DNA from 3 places in the Enterobacter sp. E14S genome. Region 1 is predicted to be linked to each of the others. Evidence: predicted binding sites of a transcription regulator. Region 1 holds the regulator's gene; each other region holds the start of a gene.
The links. Region 1 encodes LexA, which represses DNA repair genes until DNA is damaged. Its sites were predicted from a motif close to TNCTGTATGTACATACAGNA; they were not measured.
Positions count from the first base shown of each region.

Region 2: metR (HTH-type transcriptional regulator MetR) is a predicted target of LexA. The motif match lies at 2,073-2,092, and genes of this name have one in related genera.
Region 3: rmuC (DNA recombination protein RmuC) is a predicted target of LexA. The motif match lies at 1,321-1,340, and genes of this name have one in related genera.

Region 1 is NZ_JBVODQ010000012.1:68,585-75,635, forward strand. Features, by position in the region: gene dusA (tRNA dihydrouridine(20/20a) synthase DusA) at 1-534, opposite strand, end outside; gene ACZ6J2_RS19410 (conjugal transfer protein TraF) at 617-1,927, opposite strand; gene ACZ6J2_RS19415 (cupin domain-containing protein) at 2,100-2,588, opposite strand; gene zur (zinc uptake transcriptional repressor Zur) at 2,703-3,215, shown strand; gene ACZ6J2_RS19425 (CsbD family protein) at 3,285-3,494, opposite strand; gene dinF (MATE family efflux transporter DinF) at 3,615-4,952, opposite strand; gene lexA (transcriptional repressor LexA) at 5,016-5,624, opposite strand; gene ACZ6J2_RS19440 (diacylglycerol kinase) at 5,733-6,101, opposite strand; gene plsB (glycerol-3-phosphate 1-O-acyltransferase PlsB) at 6,256-7,051, shown strand, end outside.
Region 2 is NZ_JBVODQ010000015.1:54,537-61,587, reverse strand. Features, by position in the region: gene metE (5-methyltetrahydropteroyltriglutamate--homocysteine S-methyltransferase) at 1-2,008, opposite strand, end outside; gene metR (HTH-type transcriptional regulator MetR) at 2,124-3,077, shown strand; gene ACZ6J2_RS20990 (carboxylate/amino acid/amine transporter) at 2,965-3,864, opposite strand; gene yigL (sugar/pyridoxal phosphate phosphatase YigL) at 3,947-4,747, opposite strand; gene pldB (lysophospholipase L2) at 4,779-5,771, opposite strand; gene rhtB (homoserine/homoserine lactone efflux protein) at 5,882-6,502, shown strand; gene rhtC (threonine export protein RhtC) at 6,499-7,051, opposite strand, start outside.
Region 3 is NZ_JBVODQ010000015.1:62,468-69,518, forward strand. Features, by position in the region: gene ACZ6J2_RS21005 (dienelactone hydrolase family protein) at 1-227, opposite strand, end outside; gene udp (uridine phosphorylase) at 483-1,244, shown strand; gene rmuC (DNA recombination protein RmuC) at 1,384-2,841, shown strand; gene ubiE (bifunctional demethylmenaquinone methyltransferase/2-methoxy-6-polyprenyl-1,4-benzoquinol methylase UbiE) at 2,908-3,663, shown strand; gene ubiJ (ubiquinone biosynthesis protein UbiJ) at 3,677-4,282, shown strand; gene ubiB (ubiquinone biosynthesis regulatory protein kinase UbiB) at 4,279-5,919, shown strand; gene tatA (Sec-independent protein translocase subunit TatA) at 5,996-6,250, shown strand; gene tatB (Sec-independent protein translocase protein TatB) at 6,254-6,796, shown strand; gene tatC (Sec-independent protein translocase subunit TatC) at 6,799-7,051, shown strand, end outside.

The DNA of each region.
Region 1 (7,051 bases):
GAGCCAGGCTTTTCGCGCGTGGATGATGAACATCTCGCACTCGCCTTTCCCGGATACCGTGTTGATGAAGTCGCACAGGAATTCGTAGCTGTCCTGGTCGTCAATGCCGATACGGGTTTTGACCGTGACCGGAATGGAGACCGCATCGCGCATCGCCTTGATACAGTCAGCTACCAGCTGTGCATTCCCCATCAGACAGGCGCCAAACATGCCGTTTTGCACGCGGTCGGACGGGCAGCCAACGTTCAGATTGATCTCGTCGTAGCCGCGTTCTTCTGCCAGCTTCGCGCACTGCGCCAGCGCGGCCGGATCGCTGCCGCCCAGCTGCAGGGCAACCGGATGCTCTTCTTCGCTAAAGGCCAGATAGTCGCCCTTCCCGTGAATGATTGCGCCCGTGGTCACCATTTCGGTGTACAGCAGCGTATGGCGGGAGAGCTGGCGCAGGAAGTAGCGGCAGTGTCTGTCCGTCCAGTCGAGCATCGGCGCAATGGAGAAACGGTGTGCAGGGAAAGCGGTCTGTAATTCTGACGACATGGCGAAGTTTTAAGCATCTGGTGGAAAAGGGGCGCTACTATAGCACAAAGAAAAGCCGGAGGCGCAGCGCCTCCGGTGGACTTTAGAACGTCATGCTCAGCTGAGCCCCGGCGCCCCAGGTTTCATCCTCGCCGTACAGGCCCATCAGGTCAACATGAACGGTACTGAACGGCGCGAAGCCGACACCGCCGGTAAAGACATTGCTGTCGTTACCCTTCACGTCCGCGCGATAACCCGCACGCACCGCCAGCCAGCTGAGCGGCGTAACCTCAGCACCGACCCCCACGTACTGCGACGTATCTTCGCTCTTGAAGCCTTTGGTTTCCGTCAGATCGCCATCGGCGGTCAGCGTCACCAGGTCGTTATGCCAGGCGGCGCCGGCGGTCACCAGCGGACGGATCTGGTAGGTGTCTTTGTAGCTCACCACTTCTCCCGTCCGGCCGTTGCGGATACGGATATCTTTGGTGTCGATATCGCGCGACATCAGGTTTTGCCCGCTCACGCCAACCGTCCAGTGTTCGCCGAAATCAGCCGCAATACCGGCATCGACGTTAAAGCCCGTGTCGTCCGTGCGGTAGCGGCTGTCGTTCCACTTATTACTGTCGTAATCGTAGATTGACGTGGTGTAGTTATAGACCCAGGTTTTTTGCAGCTTTGGCGTCACGCCTACGGAAACCGGGACGCCGCCGAGGTCAAACTGACGGGCAACGGCAACACCATAGTCGGACACAATCGCTGCCCGGCCAGACGCCGTTGAGTTGAGGTTTTTAGTAATCTGATCCGTGCCGTTCAGCGCAGCGTCCAGAGCAACACCGGCAGCCACCACTTTGCTTTGTTGAATACCGCGCAGATAATCAATATCTTGCTGATCGATAGACGAGTTCACCCGGCCATGTGCATAGCCTTTCGCCATAAAGGCCACGGAAAGCACATCGTTAGGGATACTCACGGCAAGCCCTGCACCTGCCGTCGCGCGTGCGGTTTTGCCCTTGAGGTAGTCCAGCTCATCGGCCAGATCTTTGGCCGCGCCCTGGAATTGATTAATGGAACCTAACGGATTGGTGATGATCTCCCTTGGCGTGAGGTCATCAACCACATCCTTATAGTGATTGATTTTGTCGTTGATGGTATCAATCTCGTCCTGCAGATTGTCCTCATCCGTCACCTGTACGCCAACGGACGGCAAAATGACCGTCACATCATCGTCCGGTTTTGCCTTTGCCAGCAACGCGGGGTTGATTAACGCCCCGCTACCATAGCTCCCGGAGGCAGCGCCAGTGCCACCCATTGCGTCGCTACGTGATTCTGTCCAGGTATTGGCTGCTCCCGCCTGATTTGCCATAAACAAGGAAACAGCGATACTAACCACCGAAAATTTAAAATTTTTTTTCACAGTATGCCCGTTATAGTCTGTTATGAAATAACCCCTGTCTGTTATCACCCAAACAGGAACGAACTATTGCTGTGAATAAGTAGTAAAAGACCCGCTATTTCTATCCCTAAGTAAAACTCCCTTACGGCCTGTTATATTTTGTGACGGCCCTCAATATTTATAGAAGAGGAAATTATTTTTTCCCAGGTTTTCCATCATGCGGTCCAAAAAACTGGGGCGGGTGGTCTACCCAGCGATCCTCACGGGTAGCGGCATACACGGGGTTGAGCGGATAGTAGATGCGGTTGTGCTTCTTGTTGGCCTCGCCAACGACCAGTAACCGCACCTCTTCATCCGTGTTGTTGATAAAGGTGTGGCAAATACCGGTTCCGGCAGGAAACCCCACGCTGTCGCCCGGTTCAAGTTTCCATAAATAGCCATTAATCCACGCTTCTGGATGACCTTCGAGCACATAAACGAACTCTTCTTCATCGCTTTCCGCATGCGGATAGGACGTCCTGCGCCCGGGCGGTAAACGCTCGTGATGGATACCAATGCGCCCGAGCCCAAGCTTGCGAGCCAACGGGGCGCCGATAGAAAAACGCTCATCGCTATCTGGATAGGTCGAATCATCCGCGCCTTCAACGTCGCGCCAGTGCCGAATACAGTCAGGTTTTTTCATTGTTTATTTCCCGTTTTGCAATGGGTCAGGTATAGCACAGACTGGCGGATCTCGGCGTTTTTACCAGAACATGATAAAGTGGGGGTTTCCGTCCTATAACATCCGGGGTGCTAAATGGATAAGTCCACAAAAGAGCTGTTAGCGCAGGCCGAAAAGCTGTGCGCGCAACGCAATGTGCGCCTGACTCCGCAGCGCCTTGAAGTATTACGTCTGATGAGCCTGCAGCAGGGTGCCATCAGCGCTTACGATCTGCTCGACCTGCTCCGCGAAAGCGAGCCGCAGGCGAAACCACCGACCGTGTATCGCGCCCTGGATTTCCTGCTGGAACAAGGATTCGTGCATAAAGTTGAGTCCACAAACAGCTATGTGCTATGCCATCTGTTCGATCAGCCCACCCACACATCGGCGATGTTTATCTGTGACCGCTGCGGCGTGGTGAAAGAAGAGGCTGCGGAAGGCGTGGAAGATATTATGCATACGCTGGCAGCGAAAATGGGCTTTGCCCTGCGTCATAACGTGATTGAAGCGCACGGGCTCTGTTCCGCGTGCGTGGAGGTGGAAGCCTGCCGTCATCAGGACGCATGTCAGCACGACCACTCTATCCTGGTGAAGAAAAAGCCGCGTTAGCGGCAAAAGAAAAGGCGGCTCATGGCCGCCCTCAGGGTGTACTTCCTTGTACTTGCGGGTATAGCCCGGTTACCAGCGGTAGTCGTTGCGTTTTTCCCAGTCGCCCACTTCTTTTTCCGCCTGGTCTTTCGCGTAGCCGTAACGCTCCTGAATTTTACCGACAAGCTGATCGCGTTTACCTTCAATGACGGTCATATCGTCATCGGTCAGCTTACCCCACTGTTCTTTCGCTTTACCTTTGAACTGCTTCCAGTTGCCGCCGATTTCGTCTTTATTCATCATCGTGTCCTCTTAGTTAAGCGTCGGGTCGTAACGTCCGTTACGTTCTTTTCTGCTGGACGTGATAATTATTGTAGTTAAGGATTCGGCAGTTGATTTCATATTCGGAATCTTTAACCGTCACGATATATCGTGACGTGAAGGGAACCAGGTATCGTTTTGCCAGTGACGGTGCCAGATAAAAGCCAGGGATATCCCTCTCAGCGAGAGGAAAACGGCCAGGGCCAGCCACAAACCGTGATTACCCAGCCAGGGAAGCGTCAGGAGCGTCAGGCCAAATCCGGCCGCAGCGACCGCCATGCTGTTACGCATTTCCGCTCCGCGCGTCGCACCAATGAACATGCCGTCCAGCAGATAACACCAGACGCCGACCACCGGTAAGATGACTTGCCAGATGAGATAGTGACTCGCCAGCTCGCGCAGCGCAGGGAGAGAGGTAAGCAATGCAACGATTTGCTCACCGAAGCAGGCGTAAACCAGACCAAAGGCCAGCGCCACCAGCCCCGACTGACGGCAGGCAGCCCGCCACACCTCCCGAAGCTGCCCGCTTTCGCGCGCGCCGTACGCCTGCCCGGAATGCGCTTCAACCGCGTAGGCAAATCCGTCCAGCGCATAGGCGGTAAAGGTCAGAAGCGTCATCAATACCGCATTCACCGCAACGATTTCCGGCCCCAGTCGAGCCCCGAAAACCGTCAGCGCGCCGAAGCAGAGCTGAAGAAGAAGCGAGCGCAGCATGATGTCACGGTTGAGCGCCAGCAGCTTACGGATATTGCCGCGCCATGCGGTTTTGAGCAGCGCCAGGGAGATCCCGCGCATGGCCAGCACACGCCGGACCATCCACAAGCCAATGATAAAGGTCCCGTATTCGGCAATCGCCGTCGCCAGCGCCGCGCCCTGCACGTTCATATGCAGACCCATGACCAGCCAGACGTCCAGAACAATGTTGAGCAGATTACCCACCACCAGCAAAATCACGGGCGCGCGGGCGTACTGAACGCCCAGTAGCCACCCCAGCAGAACCAGATTTGCCAGCGAGGCGGGTGCGCTGAGCCAGCGAATTTCAAGGAAACGTCGCGCCTGCGCCAGTACCGCCTCGCTGCCACCGACAACGTGGAGCGCAAGGTCGATAAGAGGCGCACGTAATAAAACGATTAACGCCCCCGCGCCAAGCGCAAGGATCAGCGGCTGGACCAGCGCGCGCGCCAGACGCCGCGGATCTTTAGCACCATAAGCCTGTGCCGTGAGCCCGGTGGTGCTCATGCGCAAAAAGAGCAGCAGCATAAACAGGAAGCTGGTTGCCGTCGCGCCAATCGCCACGCCGCCAAGATAAACAGGTGAATCAAGGTGACCAATAACGGCAGTATCGACCAGACCCAGCAAGGGAACGGTGATATTGGAGAAAATCATCGGCAGAGCAAGACGCCACAATGCCTTATCGGATGCCGTCAGCAGTGACATGAAAAATACCGGGAGTCGAGAATGAAGCAGGCTACAGCGGCGCCATAGCCTGTCAGCAAGAGATTACAGCCATTCACCGTTGCGAATGACCCCAACCGCCAGTCCTTCGATAGAGAAGTTGTGTTCGCGGAGATCGACCACAATCGGAGAGAACTCGTTGTTTTCAGGCAGCAGCTGAACGGTGTTACCCTGTTTTTTCAGACGCTTGACGGTAACTTCATCATCAATGCGCGCGACAACTACCTGGCCGTTACGCACATCCTGCGTTTTGTGCACCGCAAGTAGATCGCCATCAAGAATACCGATGTCTTTCATCGACATACCACTAACGCGCAGCAGGAAATCAGCACTCGGTTTGAACATGCCAGGATCGACCTGGTAATGGCCTTCAATATGCTGCTGTGCCAGTAAAGGCTCACCGGCAGCAACACGGCCTATCAGCGGAATGCCCGTCTCTTCTTCCACCAACAGGCGGATACCGCGTGACGCGCCTGAAACAATCTCAATCACGCCTTTACGCGCCAGCGCTTTCAGGTGTTCTTCGGCAGCATTCGGAGAACGGAAGCCCAGACGCTGCGCGATTTCCGCACGCGTGGGTGGCATACCCGTCTGGCCGATATGATCCCGGATGAGATCAAACACCTCTTGCTGCCTGGTCGTTAACGCTTTCATTCCGCCCCCTGGGTGTATATACAGTTATGCTGTGAGTATATACAGTCAAAGGCGATTTTGGAACCAAAAACTGCACAAAAAACCAGGGACTTAATTATTCCTCGAGGCTCATCGGAAATGTGACCAAAGCAGGGTGACCCAGGTGATAACAGCAGTGATAATCGCCAGCAACACGGCAGCAGAGCCCATGTCTTTTGCGCGGCCAGAAAGCTCGTGGAAATCTGAACCAATGCGATCAACAACGGCCTCAATAGCGCTATTAAGAATTTCCACTATCATCACCAGAAGCACGGAACCGATAAGAAGTACGCGGGTAATAGCATCAACATCAAGGAAACAGGCGATGATCACCGCGATGATAGCGGCGACGCCCTCCTGGCGAAAGGCGGCTTCGTTGATCCACGCGGCACGGAAACCTTTCCATGAATAGCCGGCGGCTTTGATGATACGCGTTAACCCAGTGGTATTATTGGCCATTAAAAGAACCTTTTATGAAAAAAAGCGTCAGTAACAGGAACTGTAGCGCGTTTCGCTACAGCCTGAAGTATGACGGGTAACAACAGAAATTTTGCGCGCTTTCTGTTATCCTTGCGCCGCAATTGCATTATTAACCAGAGGCTTTACATCGTTTATGTCCGGCTGGCCACGAATTTACTACAAATTACTTAATTTACCATTAAGCATCCTGGTAAAAAGCAAGTCTATCCCAGCAGAACCCGCGCTGGAATTAGGGCTCGATACGTCGCGTCCTATTATGTACGTTTTGCCTTATAACTCGAAGGCAGACTTACTGACGCTTCGCGCCCAGTGTCTGGCGCATGACTTACCGGACCCGCTTGAACCGCTTGAAGTTGACGGTACGCTGCTGCCGCGCTACGTGTTCATTCACGGTGGACCGCGCGTGTTTACCTACTACACGCCAAAAGAAGAGTCCATCAAGCTGTTCCACGACTATCTCGACCTGCACCGCAGCAACCCCGATCTGGATGTGCAGATGGTGCCGGTATCGGTGATGTTTGGTCGTCGTCCGGGCCGTGAAAAAGGTGAAGAGAACCCGCCGCTGCGCATGCTTAACGGCATCCAGAAGTTCTTCGCGGTCTCCTGGCTGGGACGCGACAGCTTTGTGCGTTTCTCCCCTTCCGTTTCGCTGCGTCGAATGGCGGACGAGCACGGCACCGACAAGATCATCGCGCAAAAACTGGCGCGCGTGGCGCGTATGCACTTCGCCCGCCAGCGCCTGGCTGCCGTAGGGCCGCGTCTCCCGGCGCGTCAGGATCTGTTCAACAAGCTGTTGGCCTCCAAAGCGATTGCCCGCGCCGTTGAAGACGAAGCGCGCAGCAAGAAAATCTCGCATGAGAAAGCCCAGCAGAACGCCATTGCGCTGATGGAAGAGATTGCAGCGAACTTCTCTTACGAGATGATTCGCC
Region 2 (7,051 bases), on a different contig from region 1:
CTGAACGCGAGGTCTCGATGGTGATCACGTCGGCATCGAGCGCGGCAATCGAATCCATGATGTCGTTGAATTCGCAGTAACACATGTGGGTGTGGATCTGGGTGTCGTCCTTCGCCACCGCGGCGTTGATGCGGAACGCCTCCACGCCCCACTGCAGGTAGGCATCCCAGTCGCTGCGGCGCAGCGGCAAGCCTTCGCGCAGCGCCGGTTCGTCAATCTGAATAATGCCAATGCCTGCCGCTTCCAGATCCGCCACCTCATCACGCAGCGCCAGGGCGATCTGTTTGGCAATGGTTTCACGAGTCACGTCTTCACGCGGGAACGACCAGCAGAGAATGGTCACCGGACCGGTGAGCATCCCTTTTACGGGCTTGTCGGTCAGGGACTGGGCATACTTCGCCCACTCCACGGTGATCGCTTCCGGGCGGCTGACGTCACCGATAACCACCGGCGGCTTCACGCAGCGGGAGCCGTAGCTCTGCACCCAGCCGTTCTGGGTAAAGACAAAGCCGTCCAGGTGCTCGCCAAAGTATTCCACCATGTCATTACGTTCGGCCTCGCCGTGCACCAGCACGTCCAGCCCCAGGCGTTCCTGCTCGATAATCGCCTGCTTGATGTGTTCGGCGATGCCGGTGCGATAGTGATTCGCATCCAAGTTGCCCTTCTTGAAGTCCAGACGCAGGCCGCGGATCTCCGTAGTCTGCGGGAAAGAGCCAATTGTGGTGGTCGGCCACGCAGGCAGATTAAAGCGGGCGCGCTGCGCTTCGGCGCGCACCTCGTAAGGGCTCTGCCGCTGGCTGTCCCGGGCGGTGATGGCCGCCAGGCGTTTTTCCACCGCCGGGTTATGCACGCGCGCCGAGTGACGACGCGCCTGGATCGGGGCGCTCCATTCGGTAATCGCCGCCGTGTCGCCGCTGTTCAGCGCGTCGCGCAGCAGCGTCAGCTCTTCACATTTTTGCAGGGCGAAGGCAAACCAGCTTTTCACCTCGGCATCCAGACGGGTCTCCACGTTCAGATCGATCGGGCTGTGCAGCAGCGAACAGGACGAGGCCACCCACAGCTCACGTTTGCCGACGATGTCTTTGATTTGTGCGTATTTCTCCGTGAGATCGGCGCGCCAGACGTTACGGCCGTTGATCAGCCCGGCAGAGAGCAGCCAGTCCGCTGGCAAACGCTTGTGCAGCTCCGCCACATCATCTTTACCGTGTACGAGGTCAACGTGCAGGCCCTGGACCGGCAGCGCGGTAATGGTCTTCAGGTTCGGCGTCACGCCTTCAAAATAGGTCGTCAGCAGGAATTTTACCTGACCGGTGAGTGCGTCATACGCCGGTTTGAAGGCATCGAGCCATGCCTGCGGCAGTTCGAGTACCAGCGCAGGTTCGTCGATTTGCACCCACTGAATGCCGCGTTTGCCTAGCTCACTCAGCACCTGTTTGTAGACCGGCAGAATATCTTTCAGCAGGCTGAGTCGGTCAAACGGCTCGCCCTTTACTTTGCCCAGCCACAGGTACGTTACCGGCCCGAGCAGCACCGGCTTCACCTGGTGGCCCAGCGCCAGCGCTTCGTCCACCTCGTCCAGAAGCTGCGTCCAGGTCAGCCTGAACTGCTGGTCTTTGACGAACTCCGGCACCATATAGTGATAGTTGGTGTTAAACCACTTGGTCATTTCCGCCGCTGCCGCTGGCTCACCCGTTGGCGCGCGGCCACGGCCGATGCGGAACAGGGTATCGATATCTACCGATCCATCTTTGTTCTGATGACGAGCCGGTACATTACCAAGCAGCAGGCTGGTCGTCAGAACATGGTCGTACCAGGCGAAATCGCCCACCGGCAGCAGGTCAATGCCCGCCTGTTTTTGCTGATCCCAGTGGCGGGCGCGCAGCTCGCGTCCTACCGCCAGCAGTTCTTCGCGGGTGGCATTACCCGCCCAGTAGCTTTCTTGCGCTTTTTTCAGCTCGCGACGCAGGCCGACGCGAGGGAAACCGAGAGTGTGATTGCGGATTGTCATGGTGTGCCCCTTGTGAAATTCGTTATTTAGACGTCCAGATGTTTACACTTCTATAATTGGCAGGTACTGTATATTCCTCAAGCGCAATATGTTCATGGCGAAGTGAAGGACTTTCATGATCGAGATTAAACACCTGAAAACGCTACAAGCGTTGCGGAACTGCGGTTCGCTCGCGGCGGCTGCGGCCACGCTGCACCAGACCCAGTCTGCCCTTTCTCACCAGTTCAGCGATCTGGAACAACGCCTCGGCTTCCGTCTTTTTGTGCGTAAGAGCCAGCCGCTACGCTTTACGCCGCAGGGTGAAATTCTTCTTCAGCTGGCGAATCAGGTACTGCCGCAAATCGCAAGCGCGCTGCAGGCGTGTAACGAACCGCAGCAGACCAAACTGCGCATCGCCATTGAGTGCCACAGCTGTATTCAGTGGCTGACCCCCGCGCTTGAGAACTTCCGCCAGAAGTGGCCGCAGGTGGAGATGGACTTCAAATCCGGCGTGACCTTTGACCCGCAGCCATCGCTGCAGCAGGGCGAGCTGGATCTGGTCATGACCTCCGACATCCTGCCGCGCAGCGGCCTGCACTATTCGCCGATGTTTGATTATGAAGTGCGCCTGGTGCTGGCGCCGGACCACCCGCTGGCCGCCAAAACGCGCGTCACGCCGGAAGACCTGGCGACAGAAACGCTGCTGATTTATCCGGTCCAGCGTAGTCGTCTGGATATCTGGCGCCACTTCCTGCAGCCGGCAGGCATTAGCCCGCAGCTGAAAAGCGTGGATAACACCCTGCTGCTGATTCAGATGGTGGCGGCCAGAATGGGTATCGCGGCGCTGCCGCACTGGGTGGTGGAGAGTTTTGAACGCCAGGGTCTGGTGCAGACCAAAACCCTGGGTGAAGGATTGTGGAGCCGACTGTACGCCGCCGTGCGCGATGGCGAGCAGCGTCAGCCGATTACGGAGGCGTTTATTCGCTCAGCGCGGAACCACGCGTGCGACCATCTTCCGTTTGTGCGGAGCGCGGAGCGACCCATCGGCGATGGACCCACAGCGAAGCCAGGATCACCGCTCCCCCAATAATAAAGCTCGGCCAGTGCGGCTGTTGCTGCCAGATGGCGAGGTTGACCAGCAGCCCTGCCGGGACATGCACGTTGTTCATAATCCCCAGCGTACCGGCGTCTACCTGCGTAGCGCCGTAGTTCCACATGAAGTACCCCAGCCCTGACGCCACTACGCCCAGCCAGACCAGAACGCCCCACTGCACGGCGGTGGTCGGCAGCTTTTGCGGATTACCGAGCATAAACCACGCCGCTACTGCGACAATCGCGGCGCCCATATAGAACCAGGCAAACGCGTTGTGCTGCGGCATCGGGCGGGTTTCCATCAGACGTTTGTAGCCCACCATGCCGATGGCGAAGCTGATGTTGGCAAGCTGGACGAACATCAGCCCGGTCCAGAAGTGATCGCTGACTTTGTCATAGCGAATAATCGCCGCGCCGATCACCGCCAGCGCGGCGCTCAGCAGGTATCCCCAGCGCAGACGGCGTCTGCTGAGCAGGTCGTAAATCAGTGTGATATAGAGCGGCGTCAGCACGGTAAAGAGCAGGAATTCGGAGACGGACAGGTAGACGTAGGCCCGGAAGCTGAACAAATACATGATGCCGAGCTGCATCGCCCCCACCAGCATATACAGAACAATCGTTTTCAGCGATTGCCCGCGCGTGCGCAGAAACGGCAGGAACACCAGCGCCGCCAGCCCCACGCGCATCAGCACCGAGAAGTAGCTGTCGACCGAACCGGCAAGGTATTCGCCAATCAGGCTAAAGGAGAAGGCCCACAGGATAGTGGTGATAATGAGTAGCGCCACAATGCTTGTCTCTCAGAAAGAAGGAGAGGCATTGTAGCGAACTCTTTAGTTGACAACTGAGCAATAAACAACCGAATGAAGATTATTCAAGGAACAGTTTACGCAGATACTTCGGTACCGCGTTGTCAGCGTTAGAACCAATCACTTCCAGCTCAGGGTGCAGATCCTTCAGACGCTGGTGCGCGTTCTGCATGATGCAGCCCTTGCCCGCCATCGAAAGCATCTCGGCGTCGTTCATGCCGTCACCGAAGGCGATACAGTCTTTCAGCCCGAAGCCCAGACGTTTCGCAACCGCTTCCAGCGCGTGACCTTTAGAGACGCCACCCGCCATTACTTCCAGACAGGTCAGGGTTGAGAAGCTCACGTTGACGCGATCGCCCCAGCGGGCGTTGATCGCCTGTTCCAGCGGGAGCAGCTCTTCGTGGCTATCACAGGTGAAGAACACCTTGCTGATCCCTTCCGGCTCCAGCAGGCCCGGTTCGTAAAGGGAGTAGTTGAATACCGCTTCCTTGAAGAAACGCATTTCGTCCGGACGGTGGCGGTTCATAAACCAGTCGTCGTCGCGGTAAACGTTAGTGACGATAGCCGGGTTGTTATGCACCACGCCGAACAGATCGGCGGCAATATCGCGATCCAGATTGTGGGTAAAGATCAGGTTGCCGTCGGTATCATGCACGCGCGCACCGTTAGAGGTGATCATGTACGATTTGATCTCAAGATTATCGCGGATCTGCCCCACGTCCACGTGGTGGCGGCCGGTGGCGAACACAAAGTTCACGCCACGGGCAGTCAGGAGTTTTAAGGTCTCTTTCGCGTAAGGCGACAGGGTGTGGTCGGGGGAAAGCAGCGTGCCATCTAAATCAGATGCAACAACCTGGTACATAGGGATTTCAACCTCTGGTGGAAAACAAGAATCAATTATGCCTGTTGAAAAATTCAACAATGGCGTTAAGCGCGACTGAGCGCATAGCGTCCTTTTCAAAAAGGATCTCATGGAACGCGCCGTTAATGACCAGCGGTTTACCCCCTTCACAAGGGTGACCGGCTGCAGCGCGCAGTTCACAATAGCGGTCATGCATGCGGTTATCCACCACACGCTCTTCTTCCGCCTGGATCAGAAGCGTCGGCGTGTCATCATCGCCTACGCCCGCCAGCACCTGCTCACCGGCCAAAATCCCCTCCCGCACCCAGTGCCAGGTCGGTCCGCCGACGCGCAAGCGCGGTTCATCGGCATAAAAGCGCAGATTGCGGCGATAACGCTGCCGGCTATGGGTTAAGACGTTGATGGCGAACGGCAGCGCGCGCCAGCGTCCTGTGCCAATGGCGTAACCTTCACGAATGCGCTGATGGCCCTCAGCCCAGTCAAGAAGATGGCGCACCATCCAGTCAGGAAAACGGATCACGATACCGTACATCGGCGCGGTGAGCGCAATGGCGTCGCACTCGTGCGCGTAACGCTGCAAAAACAGCGTCGAAATGGCGCCGCCCATGGAGTGCGCAAGAATATACCGCTTGCGCCAGGGGCCGGGCTGAACGTCCTGCTGCCAGAACGCGGCAAAATCGTCAACGTAATCGCTGAAGCGATCGACGTGCCCACGGTGCGTGTCCGGCAGCATACGTCCCGACAGCCCCTGTCCACGATGGTCGATGATCAGGACATCGAACCCCATATGGACCAGGTCATAGGCCAGCTCGGCGTATTTAACGTAGCTTTCAATACGCCCGGGGCAGACCACAATCACCCGGTCATTTTTTTCATTTCGGAAACGAACGAAACGCACCGGGACGCCCCCGACGCCCGTAAACTCATCTTCCTCACGCTGCCGCCAGAAATCGGTCAGCGGCCCCATAGAGAAAGCAGCAAAAGCGTTTTCTCGTGTTTCCCAGTCCTTTTTCTGCTGAAACATTGGGTTTCCACTCACGTAATCCAGGGAATATCGTTTTTTTCGTCACCGGTCACAAAATGACTCAATAATAGCGTATTGTGGCATAAAAATAGACGGTTCGGGAGTTTCAAATGACCTTCGAATGGTGGTTCGCCTACCTGCTGACATCCATTATCCTCAGCCTTTCTCCGGGTTCGGGTGCTATTAACACCATGACCACCTCCATCAACCATGGCTACCGCGGTGCGGCGGCGTCGATTGCCGGTTTGCAGACCGGGCTGGGCATTCATATTGTGCTGGTCGGGATCGGTCTGGGGACCCTGTTCTCCCGCTCCGTGCTGGCCTTTGAGGTGCTGAAATGGGCCGGGGCAGCGTATCTGATTTGGCTCGGCATCCAGCAGTGGCGCGCGGCAGGCTCCATCAACCTGAATACGCTGGCTCAGACGCAAAACCGCGGCCATCTGTTTAAGCGCGCGGTGTTCGTCAACCTGACCAACCCGAAGAGCATCGTTTTCCTCGCCGCGCTGTTCCCGCAGTTTATCGTTCCGCATCAGCCGCAGGTGATGCAGTACGTGGTGCTGGGCGCGACCACCATTATCGTCGATATCATCGTGATGATTGGTTACGCGACGCTGGCGCAGCGAATTGCGGCGTGGATTAAAGGGCCTAAGCAGATGAAGGCCCTGAATAAAGTCTTTGGCTCGCTGTTTATGCTGGTTGGCGCGCTGCTTGCGTCAGCGCGTCATGCTTAGCGAGAAATAATGAGATGAATGCCGAAGCCGGCGAACAGCGCGCCGGCGAAGCCGTCAATCCACTTCGCGATACGCTGGTAGCCGCGGCGCATCGCCGGTAAGGCGAACAGGCTGGCCACGATGGTAAACCAGGCAAAGGTTTCAACGACGATCAGCAGGAAGATGCCCCAGCGTGCGCCCGCGCCGACGCTATCGCCGACAAACAGCGAGAACACCGAGCCGAAATAGATAATCGCTTTCGGGTTCGCCAGATTGGTCAGCAGCCCTTTTACAAAGCTGCGGCCGCCCGTTGCCAGCTCGACCTTCGGCTCTTGCGGTTTTTTCTCTTCTTTCTTGAGCGCCCCGCGCAGCATCTGATAGCCCATCCAGCACAGGTACAGCCCGCCGCCGACCATAATGATGTTATGCAGCCAGGCCATCTTCGCCAGGATAAGGTTCAGACCGAGCAGCGCAACGGCCGCCCAGACCATAACGCCCATGGTGATACCGAGCACGCCCATCATCGCCTCTTTGCGGGAGCGGCTGACGGCCGTTTGTGATACGAAGAAA
Region 3 (7,051 bases), on a different contig from region 1:
CGGCGGCAGAGGTCGCGAATGTGTTCGTGAACACCAAATATCTCCTGAATCACAATCACGATGGGCAGCGGGCCCTCTGCCGATTTTGGCCGTGCGTGCCAGGCAGGCATATTCTCCCCCTGCGAGGGAATGGAGGTCTCACCCGCGGTAATTGCCGCTTCTGGCGTCGACACGATGGTTGAAGCATGTGGGGCCGCAGCAGGTGCAAAACCGGTTTTTTCAGTCATGGCATTCTCCGTACCAATGAGTTAGCGCAAAGGTAAATATAGACACCAGGTTAACAACTCACAGTGCCTTAAACGGTCTATCTTTTGTGCAGCACCTGGCGATATAACTTGTTAATGTGATGTGAATCACTTTTTTATGGAAATTCAATGTAATCATTTTCATTCATGGTGAGGTGTGTCACGAAAATATGCTTACTGCTTCTGTAAAGTACCGTTTTACTTCTTCTGACTAACCGACCCACAGAGGAGTCACTTATGTCTAAGTCTGATGTTTTTCATCTCGGCCTCACCAAAAACGATTTACAAGGGGCTACGCTCGCTATCGTCCCTGGCGATCCTGAGCGTGTGGAAAAGATCGCCGCGCTGATGGATAAGCCGGTCAAGCTGGCTGCCCATCGTGAGTTCACCACCTGGCGCGCAGAGCTGGATGGCAAAGCGGTGATCGTGTGCTCTACCGGTATCGGTGGTCCGTCTACGTCTATTGCTGTTGAAGAGCTGGCGCAGCTGGGCATTCGTACTTTCCTGCGTATCGGTACCACCGGCGCTATCCAGCCTCACATCAACGTCGGCGACGTGCTGGTCACGACCGCGTCCGTTCGTCTGGACGGCGCAAGCCTGCACTTTGCACCGATGGAATTCCCGGCAGTGGCTGATTTCGAATGCACCACCGCGCTGGTTGAAGCCGCGAAATCCGTGGGCGCAACGACCCACGTGGGCGTCACCGCCTCTTCCGACACCTTTTACCCGGGCCAGGAGCGTTACGACACCTTCTCAGGCCGCGTGGTAAGCCGTTTCAAAGGTTCAATGGAAGAGTGGCAGTCCATGGGCGTGATGAACTACGAAATGGAATCCGCAACGCTGCTGACCATGTGCGCAAGCCAGGGTCTGCGTGCCGGTATGGTGGCGGGCGTGATCGTCAACCGCACCCAGCAGGAGATCCCGAACGCCGAAACCATGAAGCAGACCGAAAGTCATGCAGTGAAAATCGTGGTGGAAGCAGCGCGTCGCCTGATCTAATCCTCTCTTCTGAAATCAAAGGCCGACGCGTTCGGCCTTTATTTTTTGCGTAGCGCCTCGCAGGAAAACCCTTTCAAACTGGACGTTTATACAGCACAATTCTATTTTGTGCGGGTAATACGTTGATGCAGGGGGCATTGTGGATATCTCGATCCTGATTTACGCGGTGATTGCGCTGGTGGGCTTAGGGATTGGCTGGCTGATTTCCAGCTACCAGCATGCGCAGCAGAAGGCCGACCAGCTGGCCGAGCGAGAAGAGATGGTCGCCGATTTAAGCGCGGCAAAACAGCAGCTTGCTCTGAGCGAACACTGGCGCGACGAGTGCGAATTGCTTAACAACGAGCTGCGTAACCTGCGAGACATCAACACGTCACTGGAGGCCGATCTCCGCGAAGTCACTACCCGCCTTGAATCCACCCAGCTGCATGCGGAAGACAAAATCCGCCAGATGATCAACAGCGAGCAGCGCCTCAGCGAACAGTTTGAGAACCTCGCCAACCGAATTTTTGAGCACAGCAACCGCCGCGTTGACGAACAGAACCGCCAGAGCCTGAACAGCCTGCTGACGCCGCTGCGCGAACAGCTGGACGGTTTTCGCCGTCAGGTGCAGGACAGCTTTGGTCAGGAAGCCCGCGAGCGACACACGCTGGCGCATGAGATTCGCAATCTCCAACAGCTGAATGCGCAAATGGCGCAGGAAGCGGTCAACCTGACCCGCGCGCTGAAAGGGGATAACAAAACCCAGGGCAACTGGGGAGAAGTGGTGCTGACCCGCGTGCTGGAGGCCTCTGGTCTGCGCGAAGGATACGAATACGAAACGCAGGTGAGTATCGAAAACGATGCCCGCTCTCGCATGCAGCCGGATGTGATTGTGCGGCTGCCGCAGGGTAAAGATGTGGTGATTGACGCCAAAATGACGTTGGTGGCATATGAACGTTACTTTAATGCGGACGATGACTTCATGCGCGAGTCTGCGCTGCAGGAGCACATTGCCTCCGTGCGTAATCATATTCGCCTGCTTGGCAGAAAAGACTACCAGCAGCTGCCGGGTTTGCGCTCGCTGGACTATGTCCTGATGTTCATCCCGGTAGAACCCGCGTTCCTGCTGGCACTCGACAGACAGCCTGAACTTATCACCGAAGCGCTCAAAAATAACATTATGCTGGTCAGCCCCACCACGCTGCTGGTGGCGTTACGCACCATTGCGAACCTGTGGCGCTATGAGCACCAGAGCCGCAACGCGCAGCAGATTGCCGATCGTGCCAGCAAGCTTTACGACAAAATGCGCCTCTTCGTGGACGACATGTCTTCAGTCGGGCAGAGCCTGGATCGTGCGCAGGATAACTACCGCCAGGCGATGAAAAAACTCACCTCCGGACGCGGCAATCTGCTGGCACAGGCTGAATCATTCCGCAGCCTGGGGGTTGAGGTTAAACGCGAGATTAATCCGGAATTGGTCGAACAGGCCACCGCCCAGGACGACGAATTTCGCCTGCGAGAAGGCGCGGACGAACAAAAGACAAACAGTGAAGACAACACGTTAGCGGCGGATTTATCACCAGACGAGACTCCAGCGCGTTTCTTTCGCGGTGGTTGAAACGTAGGGCAAACGCGCCCAATCTGTTACACTTCACGAACATTTTACTGATAAGCAGGCTCTAAGATGGCTGACGATTCACAAGACACAACGCACTTTGGCTTTCAGACTGTCGCCAAAGCGCAGAAAGCTGACATGGTGGCCCACGTATTTCATTCCGTGGCGGCGAAGTACGATGTGATGAATGACCTGATGTCGTTCGGCATTCATCGTTTGTGGAAGCGCTTCACCATTGACTGCAGCGGCGTACGTCGTGGACAAACGGTGCTGGATTTAGCCGGTGGTACGGGCGATTTAACCGCGAAATTCTCCCGTCTGGTGGGCGAAACCGGTCGCGTTGTTCTCGCCGATATTAATGATTCCATGCTGAAAATGGGACGCGAAAAGCTGCGTAACATCGGCGTGGTGGGGAATGTCGAGTATGTGCAGGCAAACGCCGAAGCGCTGCCATTCCCGGACAATACCTTTGACTGCATCACGATCTCTTTCGGTCTGCGTAACGTGACCGATAAAGAAAAAGCGCTGCGCTCCATGTACCGCGTGCTGAAGCCGGGTGGACGTTTGCTGGTGCTCGAGTTCTCTAAACCGATCATTGAGCCGCTGAGCAAAGCCTACGACGCCTATTCCTTCCACGTGCTGCCGCGTATTGGTGAGCTGGTGGCTAACGACGCTGAAAGCTACCGCTATCTGGCGGAGTCTATCCGTATGCACCCGGATCAGGACACATTAAAAGCCATGATGCAGGACGCGGAATTTGAGAACGTTGAATATTTCAACCTGACGGCGGGTGTCGTCGCGCTGCATCGCGGTTACAAATTCTGAGTGGAGGTGTCCCGTGCCCTTTAAACCCTTAGTCTCCGCAGGCATCGAGAATGTATTGAACGCTTTTCTGTATCGCGCCCCGGCGCTGAAAGCTGCACGTCAGCGGCTTAACGGAAAGGTATTACGCATTGTTTTAAAAGAGTTCTCGACGCCGCTTGTGCTGGTATTCAGCGAACGCCAGCTTGACGTTCTGGGGGCGTGGGAAGGTGAAGCCGACTGCTCGGTCATCACGCACATGAGCGTGCTGCCAAAACTGCGCGATCGCCAGCAGTTAACGGCGCTTATCCGCAGCGGTGAGCTGGAAGTGGAGGGCGACATTCAGGTCGTGCAGAACTTCGTTGCGCTCACCGATCTGGCGGAGTTCGATCCGGCGGAGCTGCTCGCGCCTTTTATCGGCGACATTGCCGCCGAAGGTATCGGGAAAGTCCTTCATGGTGGCGCCTCCTTTGCGCGTAAAAGCCTCCAGCGCCAGCAACGCTATGCGGCGGAAGTGCTGACTGAGGAGTGGCGAATGGCGCCCGGGCCACTGGAAGTTGCATGGTTTGCGGAAGAGACCGCTGCTGTTGAACGTGCGGTTGATGCGTTAACCAAACGGCTGGAAAAACTGGAGGGCAAATGACGCCTGGTGAAATTCGGCGCCTCTATTTTATTATTCGCACCTTTTTGAGCTACGGGCTCGACGAGCTTATCCCCAAAATGCGTATCACGCTGCCGCTTCGTATCTGGCGGCGGATGCTCTTCTGGATGCCCAATCGCCATAAAGGTCAACCGCTGGGTGAGCGTCTGCGCCTGGCGCTGCAGGAGCTCGGCCCGGTTTGGATTAAATTCGGACAGATGCTGTCGACCCGCCGCGATCTCTTTCCGCCTCTGATTGCCGATGAGCTCGCGATGCTGCAGGATCGCGTCGCACCGTTTGACGGCGCACGCGCGAAAAAGCAAATTGAAGAGGCGATGGGAAATGTCCCCGTCGAGACCTGGTTTGACGATTTCGATATTAAGCCACTGGCATCGGCCTCTATTGCGCAGGTGCACACCGCGCGTCTGAAAGAAAACGGCAAAGAAGTCGTTATTAAGGTCATTCGTCCGGACATCCTGCCAGTCATCAAAGCGGACATGAAGCTGATTTATCGGCTGGCGCGCTGGGTGCCACGCCTGCTGCCGGACGGGCGTCGCCTTCGTCCACTGGAAGTGGTGCGGGAATATGAAAAAACGCTGATTGATGAGCTTAACCTGCTGCGTGAATCGGCGAATGCCATTCAGCTGCGTCGCAACTTTGAAAACAGCCCGATGCTCTATGTACCTGAAGTCTATTCTGACTACTGCAGCCAGAACATGATGGTGATGGAGCGTATATACGGTATTCCGGTTTCGGATGTGGTCGCCCTGGAGAAACAGGGAACGAACATGAAGCTCCTGGCCGAGCGTGGAGTACAGGTCTTCTTTACCCAGGTGTTCCGCGACAGCTTTTTCCATGCGGACATGCATCCGGGCAATATCTTCGTAAGCTACGAGCATCCTGAGGATCCGAAGTATATCGGTATCGACTGCGGGATTGTGGGGTCGCTGAACAAAGAAGATAAACGGTATCTGGCTGAGAACTTCATCGCGTTCTTCAACCGCGACTACCGTAAGGTGGCCGAGCTGCACGTCGATTCCGGCTGGGTGCCGCCGGACACCAATGTCGAAGAGTTCGAGTTCGCGATCCGGACCGTTTGTGAACCGATTTTTGAAAAACCGCTGGCGGAAATCTCCTTCGGGCACGTGCTGTTAAACCTGTTCAATACGGCTCGCCGCTTTAATATGGAAGTTCAGCCACAGCTAGTTTTACTTCAGAAAACATTACTTTACGTTGAGGGTGTAGGCCGACAGCTCTATCCTCAGTTAGACTTGTGGAAGACCGCGAAACCTTTCCTTGAATCCTGGATTAAGGATCAGGTTGGCATTCCGGCGCTGGTGCGCTCCCTGAAAGAGAAAGGCCCGTTCTGGATAGAAAAAATGCCTGAAATTCCTGAACTGGTTTATGACAGTTTGCGTCAGAGCAAGAACCTTCAGCACAGCATGGATAAAATCGCCCGCGAACTTCAGTCCAGCCGTGTTCGCCAGGGGCAGTCACGCTATCTCTTTGGGATAGGCGCTACTCTACTGCTGAGCGGTACGCTGCTGCTGATCAATCGTCCGGACTGGCAGATGATGCCCGCCTGGCTGATGGCTGGCGGGGTGGTAGTCTGGCTAGCAGGCTGGCGAAAAACGCGCTGAGCGTGCGTCGCTATCGACGGGTCGCATACGTATAATGCGACCTGACTCTTTAATCATCTATCCCTGAGGAACATGTATGGGTGGTATCAGTATCTGGCAATTAGTCATTATTGCCGTCATCGTCGTGCTGCTGTTTGGCACCAAAAAGCTCGGTTCTATTGGTTCCGATCTGGGCGCGTCTATCAAAGGCTTCAAGAAAGCGATGAGCGATGATGAGAGCAAGCAGGATAAAACCAGCCAGGACGCTGACTTTACTGCTAAATCCATCGCCGACAAGCAAGAAGAAGCCAAAAAGGAAGACGCTAAACGCCACGATAAAGAGCAGGTGTAAGTCGTGTTCGACATTGGTTTTAGTGAGCTTCTGCTGGTCTTTGTGATTGGCCTGATTGTGCTGGGGCCGCAGCGTCTGCCGGTGGCAGTGAAAACCGTTGCGGGCTGGGTTCGTGCGCTGAGATCGCTGGCATCGACCGTTCAGAATGAACTGGCGCAGGAGCTTAAACTGCAGGAATTCCAGGAAAGCCTGAAAAAGGTCGAGAAGGCGAGCATGGATAACCTGACGCCGGAACTGAAAGCGTCAATGGATGAGCTGCGCGAAGCGGCGGAATCGATGAAGCGCTCCTATAGCGTTAACGATCCTGAAAAAGCGAGCGATGAAGCGAACACCATCCATAACCCGGTGGTTAAGGGCAGCGAGGAGCAGCGCGAGGGCGTAACGCCTGCCAGCGCTGAACATCAGGCTGCCGCGCCAGAACAGACGCCGCAGGAAACCGAACTGAAAAAACAGGCGCAGCCGGAAGAGCCGGTGGCAAAAACGGCGGAAGTGAAGCCCGCTGCGTCCGTTTCCGAATCATCCCCCTCGTCGAGTGATAAAGCGTAAACATGGCAGTAGATGATACTCAACCGCTGATTACGCACCTCATTGAGCTGCGTAAGCGCCTGTTAAACTGCATTATTGCGGTTTTACTCATATTCCTGTGCCTGGTCTATTTTGCCAACGATATCTATCAGGTGGTCTCTGCGCCGCTGATCAAGCAGATGCCGCTGGGCGCAACGATGATTGCAACAGACGTTGCTTCGCCGTTCTTTACCCCCATCAAGCTGACCTTCTGGGTGTCGTTGATTGCTTCTGCGC